DNA from 3 places in the Lentzea sp. NPDC036955 genome. Region 3 is predicted to be linked to each of the others. Evidence: riboswitches for the same ligand, from Rfam matches in the RefSeq annotation. Region 3 holds a riboswitch; each other region holds the start of a gene.
The links. Region 3 has a riboswitch for S-adenosylmethionine ahead of ACZ7CF_RS10860 (methionine ABC transporter ATP-binding protein). Riboswitches for the same ligand answer to the same signal wherever they lie in the genome.
Positions count from the first base shown of each region.

Region 1: linked by a shared signal. The riboswitch ahead of ACZ7CF_RS24780 (aminotransferase class V-fold PLP-dependent enzyme) and the one ahead of ACZ7CF_RS10860 (methionine ABC transporter ATP-binding protein) in region 3 are both predicted to bind S-adenosylmethionine.
Region 2: linked by a shared signal. The riboswitch ahead of thrC (threonine synthase) and the one ahead of ACZ7CF_RS10860 (methionine ABC transporter ATP-binding protein) in region 3 are both predicted to bind S-adenosylmethionine.

Region 1 covers NZ_JBVJRC010000007.1:217,817-224,939, forward strand. The annotation lists gene ACZ7CF_RS24755 (inositol monophosphatase family protein) at 1-135, opposite strand, end outside; gene ACZ7CF_RS24760 (LysR family transcriptional regulator) at 160-1,059, shown strand; gene ACZ7CF_RS24765 (NAD(P)-dependent oxidoreductase) at 1,033-1,641, opposite strand; gene ACZ7CF_RS24770 (RluA family pseudouridine synthase) at 1,726-2,610, opposite strand; gene lspA (signal peptidase II) at 2,652-3,371, opposite strand; gene ACZ7CF_RS24780 (aminotransferase class V-fold PLP-dependent enzyme) at 3,395-4,726, opposite strand; SAM riboswitch class IV at 4,761-4,875, opposite strand; gene ACZ7CF_RS24785 (potassium/proton antiporter) at 4,948-6,426, opposite strand; gene ACZ7CF_RS24790 (M28 family metallopeptidase) at 6,560-7,123, shown strand, end outside.
Region 2 covers NZ_JBVJRC010000015.1:197,605-204,727, forward strand. The annotation lists gene ACZ7CF_RS38880 (ComEA family DNA-binding protein) at 1-342, shown strand, start outside; gene ACZ7CF_RS38885 (DNA internalization-related competence protein ComEC/Rec2) at 1,162-3,915, shown strand; gene thrC (threonine synthase) at 3,995-5,251, opposite strand; SAM riboswitch class I at 5,263-5,382, opposite strand; gene holA (DNA polymerase III subunit delta) at 5,461-6,438, shown strand; gene rpsT (30S ribosomal protein S20) at 6,640-6,906, opposite strand.
Region 3 covers NZ_JBVJRC010000003.1:350,766-357,888, reverse strand. The annotation lists gene ACZ7CF_RS10870 (transglycosylase family protein) at 1-445, shown strand, start outside; gene rsmA (16S rRNA (adenine(1518)-N(6)/adenine(1519)-N(6))-dimethyltransferase RsmA) at 637-1,458, shown strand; SAM riboswitch class I at 1,547-1,640, shown strand; gene ACZ7CF_RS10860 (methionine ABC transporter ATP-binding protein) at 1,859-2,857, shown strand; gene ACZ7CF_RS10855 (methionine ABC transporter permease) at 2,854-3,537, shown strand; gene ACZ7CF_RS10850 (MetQ/NlpA family ABC transporter substrate-binding protein) at 3,566-4,366, shown strand; gene ACZ7CF_RS10845 (4-(cytidine 5'-diphospho)-2-C-methyl-D-erythritol kinase) at 4,424-5,386, shown strand; gene ACZ7CF_RS10840 (ABC-F family ATP-binding cassette domain-containing protein) at 5,632-7,123, shown strand, end outside.

The DNA of each region.
Region 1 (7,123 bases), on a different contig from region 3:
GTCGACGACGGCCGCGTCGTTGGCGCGCACGCCGGCGACGACCGCGTCGAGGTCCGCGGCGCGCGACTCCGGCGAGTAGCGCTTGAGCATCCGGGCTCCTGCGCGGCGAACGGCCGCGACGAGTTCCGCGTTCACGGTTCCTCCATACGATGTCTGTTCATGCAAGCGGATCTGAACCTGCTGACCGTGCTCGACGCCCTGCTCGAGGAGGGCAGCGTGATGGGCGCGGCCGAACGGCTGCACCTGTCGTCGCCCGCGGTCAGCCGCACGCTGGGGCGGATCAGGAAGGCCACCGGAGACGACATCCTGGTGCGCACCGGTCATTCGATGACGCCGACGCCGTACGCGCTCGGGATCGCCGACGAGGTGCACCGGCTGGTGCGCCAGGCCAACGCCGTGCTGGCACCGAGCCGTGTGCTCGACCTGGCCGAGCTGGACCGCACGTTCACCGTGCGGTGCCACGACGCGCTGGCCTCGTCACTGGTGCCGGCGCTGGTCGCCCGGGTCGCGGAACGGGCACCCGGTGTGCGGTTGCGGGTGCTCGCCGAGCACTCCGGTGACACCGACGACCTGCGGCACGGCCGGGTCGACCTGGAGCTCGGCGGCGGCGCACCGGCGTTGCCGGAGTTCCGGTCGGAGACGCTCGGCCACGACCCGCTGGCCGTCGCGCTGCGCCCGGACCACCCGTGCGCGGGCGGGCTCGACCTCCCGGCGTACGCGGCACACCCGCACGTCGTGGTGTCCCGCCGCGGCCGGCTCACCGCACCGATCGACGACCTGTTGGCAGCGGAAGGCTTGCAGCGCAGGGTGATCGCGACGGTGGCGACCGTCCACTCCGCACTGCAGATCGCGGTCGCGAGCCACGCGCTGGTCACCACCACGGCGATCCTGTGCCGCCCGCTGATCGAGGCGTTCGGGCTCGTCACCCTGCCGTTGCCGGTCGAGTCGCCGCCGGCACCGGTGAACTGCAACTGGCACCAGCGCTACGACTCCGACCTCGCCCACGCGTGGTTGCGCGAGCAGGTGCGGGCGTCATTCGCCGAGGTGGTCCAGCGGTAGCGCGACGGCACCGGGGAACCGCGGCGACTCGGCCTCGTCGAGCATCGCCGCGGCCACGGTCTCGCGGCTGACCTGAGCGGTGAGGTCGAACGGCGGCGCGGCGTCCAGCCCGACCGTGCGCCGCTCGGGGCTGAGCGGCCCGTCGGAGAGCACACCGGCGTGGAAGACCGTGCCACCGGCGGCGAGGACGGTCTCGTCGGCGGCCACCTTGTCGGCGATCCGGTCGCCGAGGAACTCCTCCAGCACACGGCCACCATCACCGGCGGCCGCGCGCGACGGGCCGGTGCCGTACGCGCCGAGCCAGATGACCCGTTCCGGTCCGGCGGCGACGACGGCCTTCGCACCGTCGAGCAGGACACCGGGCCGGTCCGTGCCGAGGCCGGAGAGGACGACGGTGCCCCCGGCGACGGCGAGGCTCGCCGGGTCGGCCACGTCACCCGCGACCTTGCGCAGGTCCGGGTGGTCGAGCGCGATCTTGCCGGGATCGCGGGCGATCGCCGTGACCGCGTGGCCGCGGGCCAGGGCCTGCCGGGTGAGGGCGAGGCCGGTGCGGCCGGAGGCGGCGAGGACGGTGAGGTTCATGCCGAGAACGCTATGGGCGGCACCGATCAACATCAAATGAAACGTCGTCAACCGGTGATTTACCCAGACGCAATCGACCTGCGCTCAGCCTTCCTCGCGCAGCTGCTCCAGGGACGCGGCGAGGTCCGCCGGGTACTCGGAGGTGTAGGTGACCCACTCGCCCGTGCCGGGGTGGTGGAACCCGAGCTGGCGCGCGTGCAGCCACTGCCGCGCCACGCCGAGCCGCTTGGCCAGCGTGGGGTCCGCGCCGTAGGTCAGGTCGCCCACGCACGGGTGGTGCAGCGCCGAGAAGTGCACGCGGATCTGGTGCGTGCGGCCGGTCTCCAGGTGCACCTCGACGAACGACGCCGCGCGGAACGCCTCGATCACCTCGTAGTGGGTGATCGACGGCTTGCCGGAGTTCATCACGGCGAACTTGTAGTCGTGCTTGGGGTGCCGGTCGATCGGCGCGTCGATGGTGCCCTTGATCGGGTCCGGGTGGCCCTGGACGATCGCGTGGTAGACCTTGTCGACGGTCCGCTCCTTGAACGCGTGCTTGAGCGCCGAGTACGCCGACTCGGACTTCGCGACGACCATCACGCCGGTGGTGCCGACGTCGAGGCGGTGCACGACGCCCTGGCGCTCCGCGGCACCCGAGGTCGCGACCCGGTGACCGGCGGCGGCGAGACCGCCCACGACGGTCGGGCCGGTCCAGCCCGGCGAGGGGTGCACGGCCACGCCGACGGGCTTGTCCACGACGATGATGTCGTCGTCCTCGTGGATCACGACCAGGCCCTCGACCGGGATGGCCTGCACGGTCACCGGCTGCGGCGGGGCCGGCAGGGTGATCTCCAGCATCGCGCCGGCCGTGAGCCGGTCGGACTTGCCCACGACCCGGCCGTCGATCAGCACGTCGTCGGCGTCGGCGATGGCGGCCACCGCGGTGCGGGACAGGCCCAGCAGCTTCGCGAGGCCCGCGTCGACGCGCATGCCGTCCAGACCGTCGGGAATGGGCAGCGTTCGGTATCCGCTCACGCGTCGATCTTCTCCTTGTGAACCGTCCCGTCGTAGTCGTGCTGCAGCAGCGCCAAGACGATGATCGTCGCGCCACCGCAGACGATCGCCATGTCGGCGACGTTGAACACCGGCCACACCTGGCCGAACGGGTCGAACAACGACAGGAAGTCCACCACGTGGCCGCGCATCGGGCCGGGCGCGCGGAACAGCCGGTCGGCGAGGTTGCCGACGGCGCCGCCGAGCACCAGCCCGAGACCGACCGCCCAGGGCGTCGAGCGCAGGTCGCGCGCGATCCAGGTGATGAACCCGACGACCCCGAACGCGATCAGCGCGAGGATCCACGTCCACCCCTCGGCCAGCCCGAAGGCGGCACCGGGATTGCGGACGAACGTCAGGTGCAGCAGCCCGCCGAACAGCTGGATCGGCTCTGACCGCTCCAGGAACGCCACGGAGAGGACTTTCGTGAGGACGTCCAGCGCCAGCACACCGGCGGCCAGCACCGCGAGGTAGGTGGTCCGCGGCTCCGGCAGCGAGCCGGTGATCGAGAACTCGGGTTCGGCGTCCGGCTCGGAGACCGTCAGCGCCCGCTCGGGCTGCTCGGTCTCGCGCCGGTCCTCGGCCTCGGCGGTCACCACAGGCGCGACCTGCGGTTCCGCGACCGGTTCCGGCGCGCTGGGCTGCTCCTCGGCAGTCTCGTCAGCGGCCTTCGCCGGGGCCTTGGACTCGTCACTCACCAGGTCATTGTCCACTACCTGGACTACGCGAGGAACGGCGGCAGGGTTCGGCTGTCGTCCTCGGCCACCCAGCGGCCGTCGCGCTGCGCGTAGGTCCACTTCGGACCTTCGGTGACGAGAGTGCGCAGCGCGGCCACCAAACGGTCCACGTGCTCGGCCGTCGTCCCGAGACCGATCGACGCGCGCACGGCGCGGTCTTCGTGCGAACCGGCCTTCTTCACCAGACGTCCCACGACCACATGGGCGCAGAACGCGCCGTCACGCACGCCGACGCCGTACTCGGCCGACAGCGCCGCCGCGAGGAAGCCCGCGTCGAAGCCGGGGACCGTGAAGCTCACGACGCCCACGCGGTCGACGTCGGTGAGGATCGAGAGCTCGCGCAGGCCGGGGATGGCGCGCAGGCCGTCCCGCAGCCGCTGCAGCAGCTCCTGCTCGTGCGCGATCGTCTGCTCCCAGTGCCGCGACAGGATCTCGCAGGCCGCGGCCAGCGCGTGCACGCCGATGACGTTCGGGCTGCCCGCCTCGTGCCGCTCCGGCACCGCGGACCACGCGACGCCGAGCCGGTCGCCGTGGTCGGTCACCTTCGCCGTGGCGCCGCCGCCCACCAGGTAAGGCTGGGCCTGCTGCAACCAGTCGGACCGGCCGACGAGCACACCGGCGCCGAACGGCGCGTAGATCTTGTGGCCGGAGAACGCCAGGTAGTCCACGCCCAGCTCACGGGCGTCGATCGGGCGGTGCGGGGCGAGCTGCGCGGCGTCGAGCGCGATGCGGGCGCCGTGCCTGCGGGCGACCTTCGCGAGCTCGGCGACCGGCCACAGCTCCCCCGTGACGTTGGACGCCCCGGTGACGATCACGAGCCGAGGACCGACCGGGGCGGCGGCCAACGCCCGGTCCAGCGCGACGAGTGCCGCGCCGGACGAGGAAGGAGTGGAGATGCGCTGCACATTCGGCCCGCGCCAGGGCAGCAGCGCGGCGTGGTGCTCGCTGTCGAACAGCACGACTGCGGTGCCCTTGGGCACGCTGCGGGCCAGCAGGTTCAGCGCGTCAGTGGTGTTGCGGGTGAAGACGACGGCGTCAGTGGAGCGGGCGCCCACGAACCGCCGGACGCGGTCACGCGCCTGCTCGTAGACGCGGGTCGACACCTGGGAGGCGAAGCCGGCGCCGCGGTGCACGCTCGCGTACCAGGGCAGCAGCTCGTCGACGGCGTCGCGCACCTCCCGCAGGCAGGGGGCGGAGGCGGCGTGGTCGAGGTTGGCGTAGGTGACGCGCTCTCCGGTCACCAGCGGGACGCGCAGGTCGGAACCGACGACGGCGGGAACCTTGGTGGTGGTGTCCGGGGTGATCGCGAGCGTCATCGAGCTGCCTCCTGGGCCGGGGGGCCTTCTCGGAGGCCCGCGCTTGACCGGCGCCCTGCGCGCCGGACCAGGTCCTCACCAAGGGCACCCCACCGCGGTTGGAGGGTTGCCGGCCAGCAAGCTTGGGCTTGACGCTGGCTCTCATGACCTGCAGACGACGTTAGCGGGCGCGTCACGATCCGTCGACACCTGATCACATCGTGAGAAGCGTCGGGGACCGACTATTCGCCGGTCTCGCCCTTCCACCGCGCGTAACGACCGGCCCGGTCCACGGCGCGAACCCGCCGTTCGGTGGCGTCGCGCGCCTCTTCTGTGGTCACGATGAGCAACTGGTCGCCGGTCTGCAGCCGGGTCGTCGGAAGTGGCGTGAAGCTCTTGCCCGAGCGCACCACGAGGCTCACCGTGGCGCCGGTGGGCATGCGCAGCTCGGTCATGTAGACGCCGTGCAGCTTCGACCCGCGCTGGATGTGCACCTGCAGCAGCTCGGCGCCGAGCTCGTCCAGCGGCGAGGAGTCGACCTGGACCTCCTGCGGCTCGCTCGCGTTGACCAGCCCGAGCCGCCGCGCGAGGAACGGCAGCGTCGTGCCCTGCACCACCGTGAGGACGATGACCAGCAGGAACACCGCGTCGACCAGCTCGCGCGCACCCTCGACGCCCTGGATGAGCGGGATCAGCGCGAACACGATCGGCACCGCGCCGCGCAGCCCCGACCAGGAGAGGAACGCCTGTTCCCGCCACGGCACCTTGAACGGCAGCAACGACAGCACCACCGACAGCGGGCGCGCCACGAACGTGAGCACCACGCCCGCGATCAGCGCGGGCACCAGCACGTCGAGCAGCCGGGACGGCGAGGCGTAGAGGCCGAGCAGGACGAACAGGCCGATCTGGGCCAGCCAGCCGAGCCCCTCGGCGAACGACAGGGTGTCGGCGCGGTGCGGCAGCCGGGCGTTGCCCAGGACCAGCGCGGCGACGTAGGTGGCGAGGAAACCGGACGCGTGCGCCAGGTCGCCCGCGGTGTAGGCGATCACGCAGACGGCGACGGTGGCGAGCGGGTAGAGGCCGGTGGCGGGCAGGGCCGCGTGCCGCAGTCCCGTGCCGCCCAGCCAGCCGAGCGCGACGCCGATCAGCGCGCCCGCTCCCAGCTCGTAGAGCACCAGCAGCGGTGCCGTCCACGAGATCTGGTCGGACGAGGCGAGCAGCACGACCGCGATGTAGACGGGCGCGTCGTTGAGGCCGGACTCCAGTTCGAGCGCGCCGGTGAGCCGTGCCCCCACCCCCAGCGACCGCAGGACGCTGAACACGGCCGCCGCGTCCGTGGACGACAGCACCGCACCCCAGAGCAGCGCCATCCGCCAGTCGAGGCCCAGCAGGTGGTGCAGCGCGGTTCCGGTGATGGCGACGCTCACCGCAACGGCCACTGTGGACAGTGCGACGCCCAGCCAGAGCGAGGTCTTGACCGCGTGCCACCGGGTCGTCAGGCCGCCCTCGGTCAGGATCAGCACCAGCGCGGCGATCCCGAGGGACTGGGTGAGGCCGGCGTCGTCGAAGTCGATGCCGAGCACCGACTCGCCCAGGAGCACGCCGATGCCCAGGTACAGCAGGAGTGAGGGCAGCCCGAGGCGGATCGACACCCGGACCGCGATCACGGAGATCAGCAGGACCGCGGCACCGACGCCCAGGACAACCGTGACATCACCCACCCGGACCATTCTGGTTGATCACCACCGAGTTGAACTAATCCGACGCGAAACCGACCTTCGCCCCTAGCGCGGCTCATGCACGGCAGAGCATGTTGATCAGTGGCTCAATCCCTACCCTGCACGGAGTTGAACCATGAGGATCCTGATCGCGCTGGCGGCCGCCCTGACGGTGGCCGGAACCGCGCCGGCGCAAGCGGCCGCTCCGGCGGTCCTGGCAGCACCCGACATCAGCGTCGCGAACGTCCAGGCGCACCTGAACCAGCTCCAGTCGATCGCCACCGCCAACGGCGGCAACCGCGCCCACGGCAGGCCCGGTTACCTGGCCTCGGTGAACTGGGTGAAGGGCAAGCTGGACGCGGCCGGCTTCACCACCCGCGTCCAGTCGTTCACCAGCAACGGCGCCACCGGCTACAACCTGATCGCGGACTACCCCGGCGGCGACGCGAACAACGTCGTGATGCTCGGCGGTCACCTCGACAGCGTCAGCGCCGGTCCCGGCATCAACGACAACGGCACCGGTTCCGCCTCGATCCTGGAGGTCGCCCTCCAGGTGAAGGCCACCGGGTTCGCTCCCACCAAGCACCTGCGCTTCGCCTGGTGGGGCGCGGAGGAGCTCGGCCTGGTCGGTTCCACGTACTACGTGAACTCGCTGTCGACGACCGAGCGTTCGAAGATCAAGACCTACCTGAACTTCGAC
Region 2 (7,123 bases), on a different contig from region 3:
ACCTCCGGCGCCCGCGTCGCCGACGCCCTGCGCCTGGCCGGCGGCATCCACCCCGGCACCGACCTCCACGGCCTCAACCTGGCCCGCAAACTGACCGACGGCGAACAGATCGCAGTCGGCATCCCACCCCCACCCGCGGCCGTGCACCCGGCCAAGCTGAACCTGAACACCGCCTCGGCCACCGACCTCGACTCCCTGCCCGGAGTAGGCCCGGTCACCGCCCAGCGCATCGTCGACCACCGCACCCGCAAGGGCCCGTTCGCCTCCGTCGACGAACTCCGCGACGTGGAAGGCATCGGCGACACCAAGCTCGCGAAACTCGCCGACCTGGTCCACACCTGACCCCCGGCGCTTCCACCCGCTGGCCCAACTCGCTGGCCCCATCCCGGACGCCGGGCTCCCGCAGCCATCCCGCTGACCTCGCCCGCCCCTGGCTGCCCGCACCTCGTCCCCGCTGACGGCCCGCACCCGAGGCCCGGCGCTCGACACCTCGCCCCACGCGCCCTGCCCACCCGCGCCCGCGTCCCACTCACGCCCGCGCTCCACCCCACGCCCGCGCTCCGCCCCACGCCCGTGCCCGACGCCGCGCGTTCCACAGCCCACCTCGCACTCGCCGAGAGGAACTCCCATGCCTTGCATCGTCGCCATGCCCGCACCCGACCTCATCTGGCACCAGTCCACCCGCCCCGGCCGCCTGTACTCCGGCCTCCTGCGCACCCCGTTCGTCACCGTCCGCGAGTTCTCCCCGAACGGCCTCCCACACCGCCGAGCCCGCACCCGCACAACAACCAGCCGTGCCCCTGCCACCACGCCCCGGCCTCCCACCGCCGCCTCCCGGTCTCCCACGGCCGCACCTCGATCTCCCGCCCTCGCGCCCCGGTCCTCCACGGCCGCCTCCCGACCTCCCGCACCTAAGCCCCGCAGACACCCAGCCCACGACCACCCCCTAATCCCCGCAACCGCCGCTGTATGGGCAACCGCCCTGGCCGCCCTGTTCCTGACCCGCCACACGGCAGTCCTCATCGGACTGTCCACAGGAACAGCCGTCCTGCTCGCTCAACGCCGAGCCTGGCGCCGCCGAGCCTGGTGCTCCAACCCCCGCGCACTCGCCACCCTCCTCACCGACCCCACCCCAAGCGCCCCGACAGCGAAGGCCCGACCATGCCTCGCAGACACCCGGTAACCCACGACTACCGCTTGGTCCCCGCAGCCACCGCAGTGTGGGCAACGGCCCTGTCCGGCCTCTACCTGAGCTGGCAGGCCGCAGTCCTCATCGGACTGTCCGCCGGCGCGGTCGGCCTGATCGCCTGGCACCGGGCGTGGTGGCCCAAGACGTGCGCGATCGCCCTCCTGCTCGCCGGCCCGATCGCCGGTGCCTGGGTCGGCAGCCACGTCCTGCGCGCCGAGACCCACCCGCTCCGCCTGGCCGCCGACGAGGGCCGCACGACCACGGTGACCGCGGAGCTGAGCACGAGACCGCGTGGCATCCGGGCCGCGGGGTTCGGCGGGCACCAGGCCGGGGTGGACCACGTCGTCGTCACCGCGACGGCGAACGGGGCCACCGTCGTCATCCTCGCGCCGGCCGCGCAGTGGCGTGATCTGCTGCCCGGTCAGCGGGTCACGGTGAAGGGCTCGCTCGCGCCGCCGAGACCGGGCGACCTCACCTCCGCCCTGCTCCGGGTCCGCGGGCCACCGGCGGACGTGCAGCCGCCACCGGCCTGGCAGCGCTGGGCCGACCACCTCCGCGACGGCCTGAGCAGGGCCAGCGCCACCCTCGGCGAGGAGGAGGCGGGACTGCTGCCCGCGTTGGTGGTGGGCGACACCGAGCACATGGTGCCGCGCGTCGTCGATGAGTTCCGGACAGCGGGCCTGGCCCACCTGCTCGCGGTGAGCGGCGCGAACCTGGCCATCGTCTGCGGCGCGGTCTACCTGCTGCTGCGGAAGACCGGTCCGCGCAAGGCGGCGGTGGGTGCGTTGGTGGCACTCGTGGGGTTTGTGGCCCTGGCCGGTCCCGAGCCGAGCGTGCTGCGGGCCGCGGTGATGGGTGCCGTCGCGTTGCTGGCGCTGTTCATCGGCCGCGAACGGTCAGCGCTGCCGTCGTTGGCGACGACGGTGCTCGTCCTGGTGCTCGTCGATCCGGCGCTGGGAGCCGATCCCGGGTTCGCGTTGTCCGTGACGGCCACGGCGGCGTTGGTGCTCGTGGCACCGAGATGGGCACGCAGGCTGAAGGAACGCGGTGTGCCGCAAGGGTTCGCCGAAGCACTTGCCGTGCCCGCGGTCGCCAGCCTCGCGACGGCTCCGCTCGTGGTCGGGTTGTCGGGGCAGATCAGCCTCGTGTCGGTGCTCGCGAACCTGGCCGTCGCACCGGTGGTGGCACCCGCGACGGTGCTGGGTGTGGTGGCGGCGGTCATCGCGCCGCTGTTCCCACCGGCTGCCGAGGTGGTGGTGCACGTGGCCGGGCCGGCCGTGACGTGGCTGGTCCTGGTCGGGCGGCACGCGGCGACGGTGCCGGGTGCGTCGCTGAGCTGGCCGGAGGGCTGGGTCGGCGGGCTCGCGCTGGCGGTGGTCACGGCGATCGTCTTCCTGTTGTTGCGCAACAAGAAGACGCGGGTGCTGACGGTCGCGCTCCTCGTCGGCGGCTTTGTGGCGCTGGTGCCGATGCGGACCATCGCGCCGATGTGGCCACCGGCCGGCTGGAAGGTCGTGAGCTGCGACGTCGGCCAGGGCGACGCGCTCGTGCTGGCCACTGCGGAGGCCGACCGCGCGGTCGTGGTCGACACCGGGCCCGACCCCGGCGCGATCGACCGGTGCCTGAGGACGTTGGGGATCACGCGGATCCCGCTGATCGTGCTGTCGCACCTGCACGCCGACCACATCGGCGGCCTGCAGGCGGTGCTCGCCGGGCGTGCGGTGGGCGCGGTGGCGGTGGGACCGCTCAAGGAGCCGGCGTGGGCGTGGAAGGAGGTCAACGAGCAGGCGCGCGCGAACGGCGTGCGGGTGCTGGAACCGAAGGCGGGTGAGCGGTTCGCCTGGCCGGGACTGGAACTAGAGGTGCTGGGCCCGCGGCGGCAACCGGTCGTCGCTGAGACGAACACGGTCGTGAACGACTACTCGCTCGTACTGCGGGCCACCACACCCGCGGGCCGGGTGCTGCTCACCGGTGACGTCGAACTGGCCGGCCAGGCCGCGTTGCTGGGGGAGCGGGACCTGGGGGCCGAGGTGCTCAAGGTGCCCCACCACGGCTCACGTTCCTCGTTGCCCGCGTTCCTGGAACGCGTGCGACCGCGGGTCGCACTGGTGAGCGTCGGCACCGGCAACCGCTACGGGCACCCGAGCCCGCAGGTGATCGACGCGCTGCGGGCGGGTGGCGCCCTGGTGTTGCGCACGGACAAGGACGGCGACCTGGCGGTGTTGCCAGGAAGCCGAGTCGTACGAAGGAAAAGGAGAAGGAAGATGGACCAGGTCTGGATCAGGCTCCACAACGCGCGCTACCCGATTCCCGGCGGCACGCCCGGTTTCGCCTGGGCGATGTGGCAGCCCGGTTACCCCGCCACCCAGTGGCCGCACGACGAACTGAAGCCCGACTTCGCCTACTACCTCTGCGAAACGCTGGAGGACGGCAGCCGCGCCATCACCTACCGCGCCCGCGCCACGCACGTGCTGCCACCCACGGAGGCCGCCGACGCGGACGCCGCCTACGACCTCGTCGCCGAGCACGTGTTCGACGACGGCATGCGCATCGCCCCGGACGTCTGGCACGAGTACCACTACAACGCCCTCAAAGCAGAAGCCCCGTGGCCGCAACGGATCGTGGCCTGGCGCGCCGAGGTGGAACCGGTCGGCCCGCACGTTCGCGACGAGCTGCGCCGCTTCCCGCGCACGGGCTGGACGAAGTCGGCCGCGATCACCCTCTGACGCTCACCGCGTGAAACGACGCGGTCCGGGGACGCGGACGTCCCCGGACCGGGAGGAGGTGATCTGCTGAACGAACGACCTAGCCCAGTGCCTTGAGCACGGCCTCGGCCGACGGCGGCACAGTGGCGCGCGGGCCGATCGTGTCGCCGAGGGCGTCGAGGGTCTTGAGGCCGTCACCGGTGATCAGCAGGACGGTCTCGCCGTCGGGGTCGAGCTGGCCCGTCTCGATCAGCTTCTTCGCCGTCGCCACGGTCACGCCGCCGGCGGTCTCGGCGAAGATGCCCTCGGTGCGGGCGAGGAGCTTGATGCCCTCGACGACCTCTTCGTCGGTCACGTCCTCGATGGCGCCGTTGGTGCGGCGGACCGTGTCGAGCACGTACGGGCCGTCGGCGGGGGCACCGATCGCCAGCGAGCGGGCGATGGTGTCGGGGCGGACCGGGCGGATGACGTCGTGGCCGTCCTTGAAGGCGGTGGACACGGGCGAGCAGCCGGTGGCCTGGGCGCCGAACACGCGGTACGGGGAGGCCTCGACGAGGTCGAGCTGGCCGAGCTCGCGGAAGGCCTTGTCGATCTTGGTGAGCTGGGAGCCGGAGGCGACCGGCACGACGATCTGGTCGGGCAGGCGCCAGCCGAGCTGCTCGGCGACCTCGTAGCCGAGGGTCTTGGAGCCCTCCGCGTAGTACGGGCGGACGTTGACGTTCACGAACGCCCAGTCCTCGTGCTCCGCGGCGAGCTCCTGGGCGAGGCGGTTGACGTCGTCGTAGTTGCCGTCGACGGCGATCAGGGCGCCCTCGTAGACGGCGCTCATGAGGATCTTGGCGCGTTCCAGGGAGGAGGGGACCAGTACGACGGACTCCCAGCCGGCGCGGGCGGCGGCCGCGGCGACGGCGTTGGCGAGGTTGCCGGTGGAGGGGCAGGCCAGGACCTTGAAGCCGAGCTCGCGGGCGGCGGCCAGTGCCACGCCGACCACGCGGTCCTTGAAGGAGTGGGTGGGGTTGCCGGTGTCGTCCTTCACCCAGACCTTGCGGACGCCCAGCGCCTTCGCGAGGCGGTCGGCCTCGACCAGGCGGGTGCCGCCGGGGTCGGTGTTCGGGTGCTGTTCCACAGTGGACGGAACGGGCAGAAGGCCGCGGTAGCGCCAGATTGAACGGGGGCCGGCCTCGATGTCCTCGCGCCGCACCCTGCCGAAGTCGTAGGCCACTTCCAGCGGCCCGAAACACTCGAGACAGGCGTATTCCGGAGCGAGAGGGGTCTCATTTCCGCACTCACGGCACAGCAGCGCGCGGGCGGGGCCGAGGTCGAACTTGGTGCTCGTGGGCACAGTGACAGCAGTCATCGCGAGGTATCTCCTCATCTTTCCCGCGAAATCGAACGGGTCGGAATTGGCACCGTGATCGTCTGCGCATAGCGCTGACGCCGGTTGCCGGGGCTTCTTCGGGCCGGTCCCTCTGCCCCTCTGGATGAGCGGTGTTCAGTTGTGGCCACCAACGTACGGCACGTCTCCGCCGCTCGGCCACAAACGTCCACGATTCGGGACGTGGGAGGATGCGGAGCGTGAGCGCACCGGAGTCACTGCACCTCGTCGTCGGCGAGGAGGAGTTGCTGGTCGAACGCGCAGTTCGGGCGGCACTCGAGGCCGCGCGCGCGGTCGACGCGTCGGCCGACCTGACCCGCGTGCAGGTGAGCGATCTCACGCCGCCGGAGCTCGCCGAGCTGGTGAGCCCGTCGCTGTTCGCCGAGGGCCGGGTGATCGTCCTGCAGAACGCGCAGGACATCAGCAAGGAGATCGCCGACACGGTGCTCTCCTACCTCAAGGCGCCCGCGGACGGGGTGACGCTCGTCGTCGTGCACACCGGTGGCGGCCGCAGCAAGGCGGCCAAGGACCTGCCCGGCCAGCTGAAGAAGGCCGGTGCGGCGGTCACCGAGTGCGGCAAGGTCACCAAGTCGGCCGAGCGCGAGGCGTTCGTGCGCAACGAGGTGCGGCAGGCAGGCGGCAAGATCGACCCCGAGGCGGTCGCGACGCTCATCGACGCCGTGGGCACGAACCTGCGCGAGCTCGCCGCGGCGGCCTCGCAGCTGGTGTCGGACACCGACGGCAAGGTGACGGTCGAGGAGATCCGCCGCTACCACCAGGGCAAGGCCGAGGTGACCGGGTTCGCCGTCGCGGAGAAGGCCGTCACCGGTGACCGTGCGGGCGCGATGGAGTCGTTGCGGTGGGCCATGCAGCTCGGGGTGCCGCACGTGCTGGTCGCCGACGCGCTGGCGGACGCGGTGCGCACGGTCGCACGCGTCTCCGCGGTGGGCCGGGCCGACCCGTTCAGCCTGGCCGGTCCGCTCGGCATGCCGCCGTGGAAGATCAAGAAAGCTCAGGCGCAGGCCCGCGGCTGGGAGCAGGCGGGTCTCGCGGACGCGATGCAGGTGGTCGCGGGGCTCAACGCCGACGTGAAGGGCGTGGCCGCCGACGCCGACTACGCGCTGGAGCGCGCCGTGCTGCGGATCGTGGCGGCACACGGCCGCCGGTAGCACCCTCGCGGCGTTCCCGCGGAACCGTCCACGCACCGGAATTGACCGTGCCGCGCCAGCTTCCGCACGGAGCGGCGCGTCGTGAAGCCCAATGAGGTGAATGCGTGGAGCGACTCCATGGCCCTCATCCCCACCAGAACAGCGAAAAGGGCCCGCTCCACGAGGAGCGAGCCCTTCCCGACGGCTCTGAGGTGAGCGGAATCAGCCCTCGAGCTGGTTCGCGCGCAGCGCCATCGCCGACTTCTTGTTGGCGGCCTGGTTGGCGTGGATGACGCCCTTGGTGGCGGCCTTGTCGAGCTTGCGGGACGCGTCCTGCAGCAGCTCCAGGGCCTTCGCCTTGTCACCGGCCTCGGCAGCCTCGCGGAACTTGCGGATGGCCGTCTTGAGGGACGACTTGACCGACTTGTTGCGCAGGCGCGCCTTCTCGTTGGTCTTGATCCGCTTGAGCTGGGACTTGATGTTCGCCATGCGACATCACCCTTCTGTGTCGAAACCGGAGTTCGTGACGCGCTTGGTCGGCACCGGCGAGAGCCGGCTCTCCTCCACGGCGGAGCGCCGCGCGTTCACGACGACGAAGGATATCAGGCCAGCTCAGCGCACCGTGAACCCGGCCTGGTCGGCACGAGCTGACAGCACGAACGCCGTGGAAGCGGTTCAATACTGCTGAAACGCCTGTTCAGCGTGC
Region 3 (7,123 bases):
GAAGACCAACGACCCGACCCTGAACCAGGGTCAGCAGAAGGTCCTGGAGCCCGGCGAGGCCGGCGAGCAGATCTCCACCTACCGCGTGACGGTGAAGAACGGCAAGGAGATCAACCGCGAGAAGATCGGCGGCAAGGTCACCAAGGAGCCGAAGCCGAAGAAGATCGCGGTCGGCACCAAGCCCCTCCCCGACGGCGAGGTCTGGGACCGCCTGGCCAAGTGCGAGGCCGGCGGCAACTGGGCCATCAACACCGGCAACGGCTACTACGGCGGCCTCCAGTTCAACGCGAGCACCTGGGCGGCCTACGGCGGCACCGCCTACGCGGCCCTGCCGCACCAGGCGACCCGCGAACAGCAGATCGCCATCGCCACCAAGCTCCGCGACGGCCGTGGCGGCACGTACTCCGCGTGGCCCGGCTGCCGCGCGAAGCTCGGCCTGCCGTAACCCCGCCTCCCCACCCATCCCTCCCCTCTGCTTGACCGCACGCGGGGACCTTTCGTACTCCAGGTGAGTACGAAAGCTCCCCGCGTGCACTCGTCGCAGCAGGGGGCGGGGGTCTTCGGTGGGTGACTTGAGGTCTTCGGTGGGCAACCTGAGGTCTTTGGTGGGTGACCTGAGACAATGCCCCGGTGAGCCTGTTGGGACCCGCCGAAGTCCGCCGTCTAGCTGAAGAGCTGGGCATCCGCCCGACCAAGAAGCTGGGCCAGAACTTCGTGCACGACCCCAACACGGTCCGCAAGATCGTCGCCGCCGCCGGTCTGACCGACGAGGACGTCGTCCTGGAGGTCGGCCCCGGCCTGGGCTCGCTGACCCTCGCGCTCCTCCCGGCGGCCGCTGAGGTGGTCGCGGTCGAGATCGACCCGCCGTTGGCGCACCGGCTGCCCCAGACGGTCCAGGAGCACGACCCGGCCAACGCCGGCAAGCTCCACGTGGTCCTCAAGGACGCCATGAAAGTCACCCAAGAGGACCTGCCGGTACAACCGACCGCGATCGTCGCCAACCTGCCGTACAACGTCGCGGTGCCCGTGGTGCTGCACCTCCTGCACGAGCTGCCGAGCCTGCGCAAGGGGCTCGTCATGGTCCAGGCGGAGGTCGCCGACCGGATGGCGGCGAAGCCCGGCAGCAAGGTCTACGGGGTGCCCAGCGTGAAGCTCGCCTGGTACGCCGACGCGCGCAAGGCGGGGTCGGTCGGGCGCAACGTCTTCTGGCCCGCGCCCAACGTCGACTCCGGGCTGGTTGCCTTCCAGCGCCACGAAAAGCTGTTGTCCACAGTGGACAAGAACAAGCTGTTCAAGATCGTCGACACGGCCTTCGCGCAACGCCGCAAGACCCTCAGGGCCGCCCTCAAGAGCTACACGCCGCACGTCGACGAACTGCTGGCCGAAGCGGGCATCGATCCCCAGGTCAGGGGCGAGCAGTTGAGCGTGATCGACTTTGTCCGGATCGCCGAGGTCTGATCCGGCGATCCTTCGGCCAACAGTGTGATCTGTCGAACGAATCCGAATCTGGCTTGCGCAACCGAACGTCCGTCCGGTTGACTGCTAACTGCCATCCGGAGCGACTGAGAGACCTGGCTCTACGACGTCGCAGCAACCACCCGCTGGATGCGGGCAGGTGCTAACGCCAGGACCGATGGAGGATCACGTGGGTACCTCGCGAATGCTGACGCGCCGTCGAGTCGTCGACCAGTGCCGTCGCACCGCTTCTGCATGTCGTCGCCACCTCGTCTAAGGCGCCTTCTCAAAGTCCTTTGACGCGCACTCGGTCGCTGAGTGGCGCACACACCTGAGCAGAACTTCGACCGCGCACCCCCGCACAACGGGAGCGTGCGCCGTCGCGCGCAGCCGTGGAGCAGAAGTGATCACTGTCGAAAACCTCACCAAGTCCTTCCAGGGTGTCAACGCGCTGAACGGCGTCACCCTCGACGTCCAGGCCGGCACCGTGCTCGGCGTCGTCGGCCCGAGCGGCGCCGGCAAGTCCACGCTGGCCCGCTGCGTCGCACTGCTGGAGCGCCCCGACTCGGGTGCGATCCGCGTCGACGGCACCGACATCACCTCGCTCGACGGCTCGGCGCTGCGTGCCGCCCGCCGGCAGATCGGCGTTGTGCCGCAAGGGGACTCGCTGCTGCGGCAGCGGACCGCGGCCGGCAACATCGCGTTGCCGCTGGAGTCCGCCGGCGTGCCGGGACCGCAGCGGCGCACCCGCGTGGGCGAGCTGCTGGACCTCGTCGGGCTCACCGACAAGGCCGCCACCTACCCCGACCAGCTCTCCGGTGGGCAGCGCCAGCGCATCGCCGTTGCGCGCGCCCTCGCCGCCAACCCGTCCGTCCTGCTGGCCGACGAGCCCACCAGCGCACTCGACCCGGAGACCACCGGGTCCGTGCTGGCGGTGCTCGACCGTGCGCGCGCAGAGCTGGGTGTGACCGTCCTCGTCGTCACGCACGACATGGGTGTGGTCCGCAAGATCTGCGATGACGTCGCGGTCCTGGAGCAGGGCCAGGTCGTCGAGCACGGCAAGGTGCTCGACCTCGTCAACAACGCCGCCAGCCGTACGAGCTCCGCGCTGCTGCCCGCCGTCGACCTGAACCCGATCAACGAGAACGCCTACGACCGCGTCGCGGACGTCGTGCTCGTCGGGTTCGCCGCGGTCGGCGCGCTGCTGCCCGAGGCCGCGCACCGGTTCGGCGTCGAGCTGAACATCGTCGGCGGCGGGCTCACCCGCCTCGGCGAGACCCCCGTCGCGCGGTTCCGCCTCGGCCTGAACGGCGAGCGGTCCGACTCGGCGCTGGAGTGGATCGGTGAGGCCGGCGGCGCGGTTCAGAGGTCCCTGAAGGGGCCGCAGGGAGTAGCTGCGTGAGGTCTGCAACACCCTGGTCCGACGTGGTGAGCTACCTCGTCGAGGCCACCGGGGAGACGCTGTACATGGTCGGCGTCTCCACCGTGATCGCCACAGTTCTCGGAGTTCCCGTCGGGGTCTGGCTGCAGCTCACCGCCAAGGGCGGGCTGCGGCCGAACGCCGCGGTGCACAGGGCCCTCAGCTTCGTCACCGACCTGGGCCGCTCGATGCCGTTCATCGTGCTGCTCGTCGCCCTCACGTCCGTGACCCGCCTGATCGTCGGCGGGTCCATCGGCAGCACGGCGGTCATCGTGCCGCTGGCCGTGGGAGCGATCCCGTTCGTCGGGCGGCTCGTGCAGAACATCCTGTCCGAGGTGCACGTGACCGTGGTCGAGGCCGCGATCACGACCGGTGCCTCGACGCTCAGGATCGTGCGCAGCGTGCTCATCCGCGAGTCGTTGCCGGCGCTCATCAACGCCATCGGCGTCACGGTCATCGCCCTCATCGGCTACTCGGCCATGGCGGGCGTGATCGGCGGCGGTGGCCTCGGCGACCTGGCCATCCGCGAGGGCTACCAGCGCTTCAACGACCGGATCCTGTGGAGCACCGTGGCGTGGCTCGCCGTGCTCACCACCGTGATCCAGTTCGGCTTCACCCGTGCCGCCCGTGCGTCGGACCGACGCCGGCACGCCTCCGTCTGACCCAGTAGCAATTCTCAAAAGGAACGTCATGCGCATTCGTGCTGCCCTCATCGCTGCCGCTTTGACCGGTTTGACCGCTCTGTCCGCCTGCTCGTCCGGTGGTTCGTCCGCTTCGGACACGCTGAAGGTCGGCGTCTCGCCGGTCCCGCACGCGCAGATCCTCAAGTACGTCGCCGACAACCTCGCGGCCTCCAAGGGCCTGAAGATCGAGGTCGTCGAGTTCACCGACTACATCCAGCCGAACACGGCACTGGTCGACGGCTCGCTCGACGCCAACTACTTCCAGACCGTCCCGTACCTGGCGACGTTCACGAAGGAGAGCGGCGCGAAGGTCGAGTGGGTCGAGGGCGTGCACGTCGAGCCGCTGGGCCTGTACTCCAAGAAGGTCAAGAAGGTCGACGAGCTGCCGCAGAACGCCAAGGTCGCGGTCGCCAACGACGCCACCAACGAGGGCCGCGGCCTGAAGCTGCTGGAGGCCAACGGCCTGATCAAGCTCAAGGCCGTGGACCAGCCGACCGTCCGCGACGTCGCGGAGAACCCGAAGAACCTGCAGTTCGTGCCCCTGGAGGCGGCCCAGCTGCCGCGCTCGCTGGAGGACACCGACGCCGCGGTGATCAACGGCAACTACGCCATCGACGCGCAGCTCAAGCCCGCCACCGACGCGCTGGTGCTGGAGAAGGCCGAGGGCAACCCCAACGCCAACGGCCTCGTCACCCGCAGCGAGCTCAAGGACGACAAGCGGATCAGGGACCTCGCCGAGCTGCTGGCGTCGCAGCAGGTCAAGGACTACATCAAGCAGACCTTCAACGGCTCCGTCATCCCGGTCTGAGGCCCGTGGTGACCGGGGGAGGAGTCCGCACACGCCGATCGCCCGTAGGCTGACGAGGTGCTCGCTGTCGTTCCCCCTCCGGTCACGGTCCGCGTCCCGGCCAAGGTCAACCTGCACCTGGCCGTCGGCGACGTGCGACCGGACGGCTACCACGACCTGGTGACCATCTTCCAGGCGCTGTCCCTGGCCGACGAGGTCACCGTCGCCGTCGCGGACGAGCCCGGCGTCGAGGTCCACGGCGAGGGCGCCGACCAGGTGCCCACCGGTGCCGGCAACCTCGCCTGGCGTGCCGTGCGGCTGCTCGCCGCCCACGTCGGCAAGGACCCGGACGACCCCAAGGTCCGCGTCGTGATCCGCAAGGCCATCCCCGTCGCCGGCGGCATGGCCGGTGGCAGCGCGGACGCCGCGGCCACCCTGGTCGGCCTGGCCGCGCTGTGGCGGCTGGAGATCAGCCGCGACGAGCTGGCCGAGCTGGCCGCGAAGCTCGGCGCCGACGTCCCGTTCTGCCTCTACGGCGGCACCGCGCTCGGCACCGGCCGCGGCGAGCGGATCGTGCCGGTGCTGGCCCGCCACCAGTTCCACTGGGTGCTGGCGTTCGACCGGCGCGGACTGTCCACGCCGGACGTGTTCGACGAGCTCGACCGGCTGCGCACCGAGGGCGACCCGCCCCGCGTCGGCGCGGTCGAGGCGGTGCTGGAGGGCCTGTCCTCCGGTGACCCGCGCCAGCTCGCGCTGCTGCTGGGCAACGACCTGCAGGCCGCCGCCGTCTCGCTGCGGCCGAACCTGCGCCGCACGTTGCGCGCGGGCGTCGACGCGGGCGCGCTGGCCGGCATCGTGTCCGGTTCGGGTCCCACGACGGCGTTCCTGTGCGAGGACAACGACACGGCCGTGCGTGTCGCTGCCGAGCTCGCGGGCGCGGGTGTGTGCCGGACCGTGCGCGTCGCACAGGGCCCGGTGCCCGGTGCGCGGGTGATCACGACCGAGGAACCGAAGCCCACCCCGCCCGAGGTCCACGCCTGACCCCGCCCTCCGTTTTCCGCATCCCGGAACTCACGCGGGGAGCTTTCGTACCCTCTACGAGTACGCAAGCTCCCCGCGTGCACTTCGGGGGTACGTAGGGTCCCCGCGTGCACCTAGGGGGTACGTAGGGTCCCCGCGTGCACTTCGGGGGTTACGTAGGGTCCCCGCGTGCGGTCGGGGAGCGGGGGCGTTGGCGGTGCTGGGTAGCCTTCACCGGGCAGTTTCTTACGAGTCGTGAGGTTTTGATGGCCAACCTGGTCAACCTGGAGTCCGTGTCGAAGTCGTTCAGCGTCCGGCCGCTGCTCGACGGCGTGTCGCTCGGCGTCAACGAGGGCGACCGCATCGGCGTCGTCGGCCTGAACGGCGGCGGCAAGACGACGCTGCTCGAGGTGCTGGCCGGGGTCGAACCCGCCGACGACGGCCGGGTGTCGCGCTCGCGCGACCTGCGGATGGCGGTCGTGACGCAGCGGACCGAGCTGCCGGAGGGGTCGACCGTGCGCAACGCGGTCATCGACCCGCTCGGCTTCGACGCCGAGCACGAGTGGGCCTCCGACGCGCGTGTTCGGTCCATTTTGGACGGACTCGGCATCACGGCGCTGGGCCTGGACTCCGTGGTGTCCACGATGTCCGGTGGCGAACGGCGCCGGGTCGCGCTCGCGGCCGCGTTGATCCAGGACCTCGAGCTGCTCGTGCTGGACGAGCCCACGAACCACCTCGACGTCGAGGGTGTGCGGTGGCTCGCCGAGCACCTGCTGGCCCGCAAGTGCGCGCTCGTCGTCGTCACCCACGACCGGTGGTTCCTCGACACCGTCTGCAACCGCACGTGGGAAGTGGTGCAGGGCAAGGTCGAGCAGTACGAGGGCGGGTACGCCGACTGGATCTTCGCGCGCGCCGAGCGGCAGCGGCTCGCGGACGCGGCCGAGGAGAAGCGGCAGAACCTGGCCCGCAAGGAACTCGCGTGGCTGCGCCGGGGCGCTCCCGCCCGCACGTCGAAGCCGCGCTACCGCATCGAAGCCGCCGAGGCGCTGATCGCGGACGTGCCGCCGGTGCGCGACACCGTCGAGCTCGTCGCGTTCGCCAAGAAGCGGCTGGGCCGCACGGTGGTCGAGGTCGAGGACGTCACACTGTCCATTCCGGACCGCGTGCTGGTGCGCGACCTGACGTGGCGGATCGGGCCCGGCGAGCGGATCGGCCTGGTCGGCGTCAACGGCTCCGGCAAGACGACGCTGCTGCGGCTGCTGGCCGGTGAGCGCGCACCCGAGACGGGCAAGCGGATCCAGGGTCAGACCGTGAAGATCGCGCACCTCTCCCAGGAGCTGCTCGACCTCAACGGGTCCATGCGCGTGCTGGAGGCGATCGAGGAGGTCGCACGCCGGGTCGTGCTCGGCAAGTACGAGATGTCCGCGTCCCAGCTGGGCGAGCGGTTCGGGTTCTCGTCGCAGAAGCAGTGGACGCCGGTGTCGGACCTGTCCGGTGGCGAGCGGCGGCGGTTGCAGCTGTGCCGGCTGCTGATGGCCGAACCGAACGTGCTGCTGCTCGACGAGCCGACCAACGACCTCGACATCGACACGTTGCAGCAGCTGGAGGACCTGCTCGACTCGTGGCCGGGCACGCTGGTCGTGATCTCGCACGACCGGTACCTCGTCGAGCGCGTGTGCGACAAGGTCGTGGCGCTGTTCGGCGACGGCGGCCTGACCGACCTGCCCGGCGGCATCGAGGAGTACCTGCGGCGCCGCG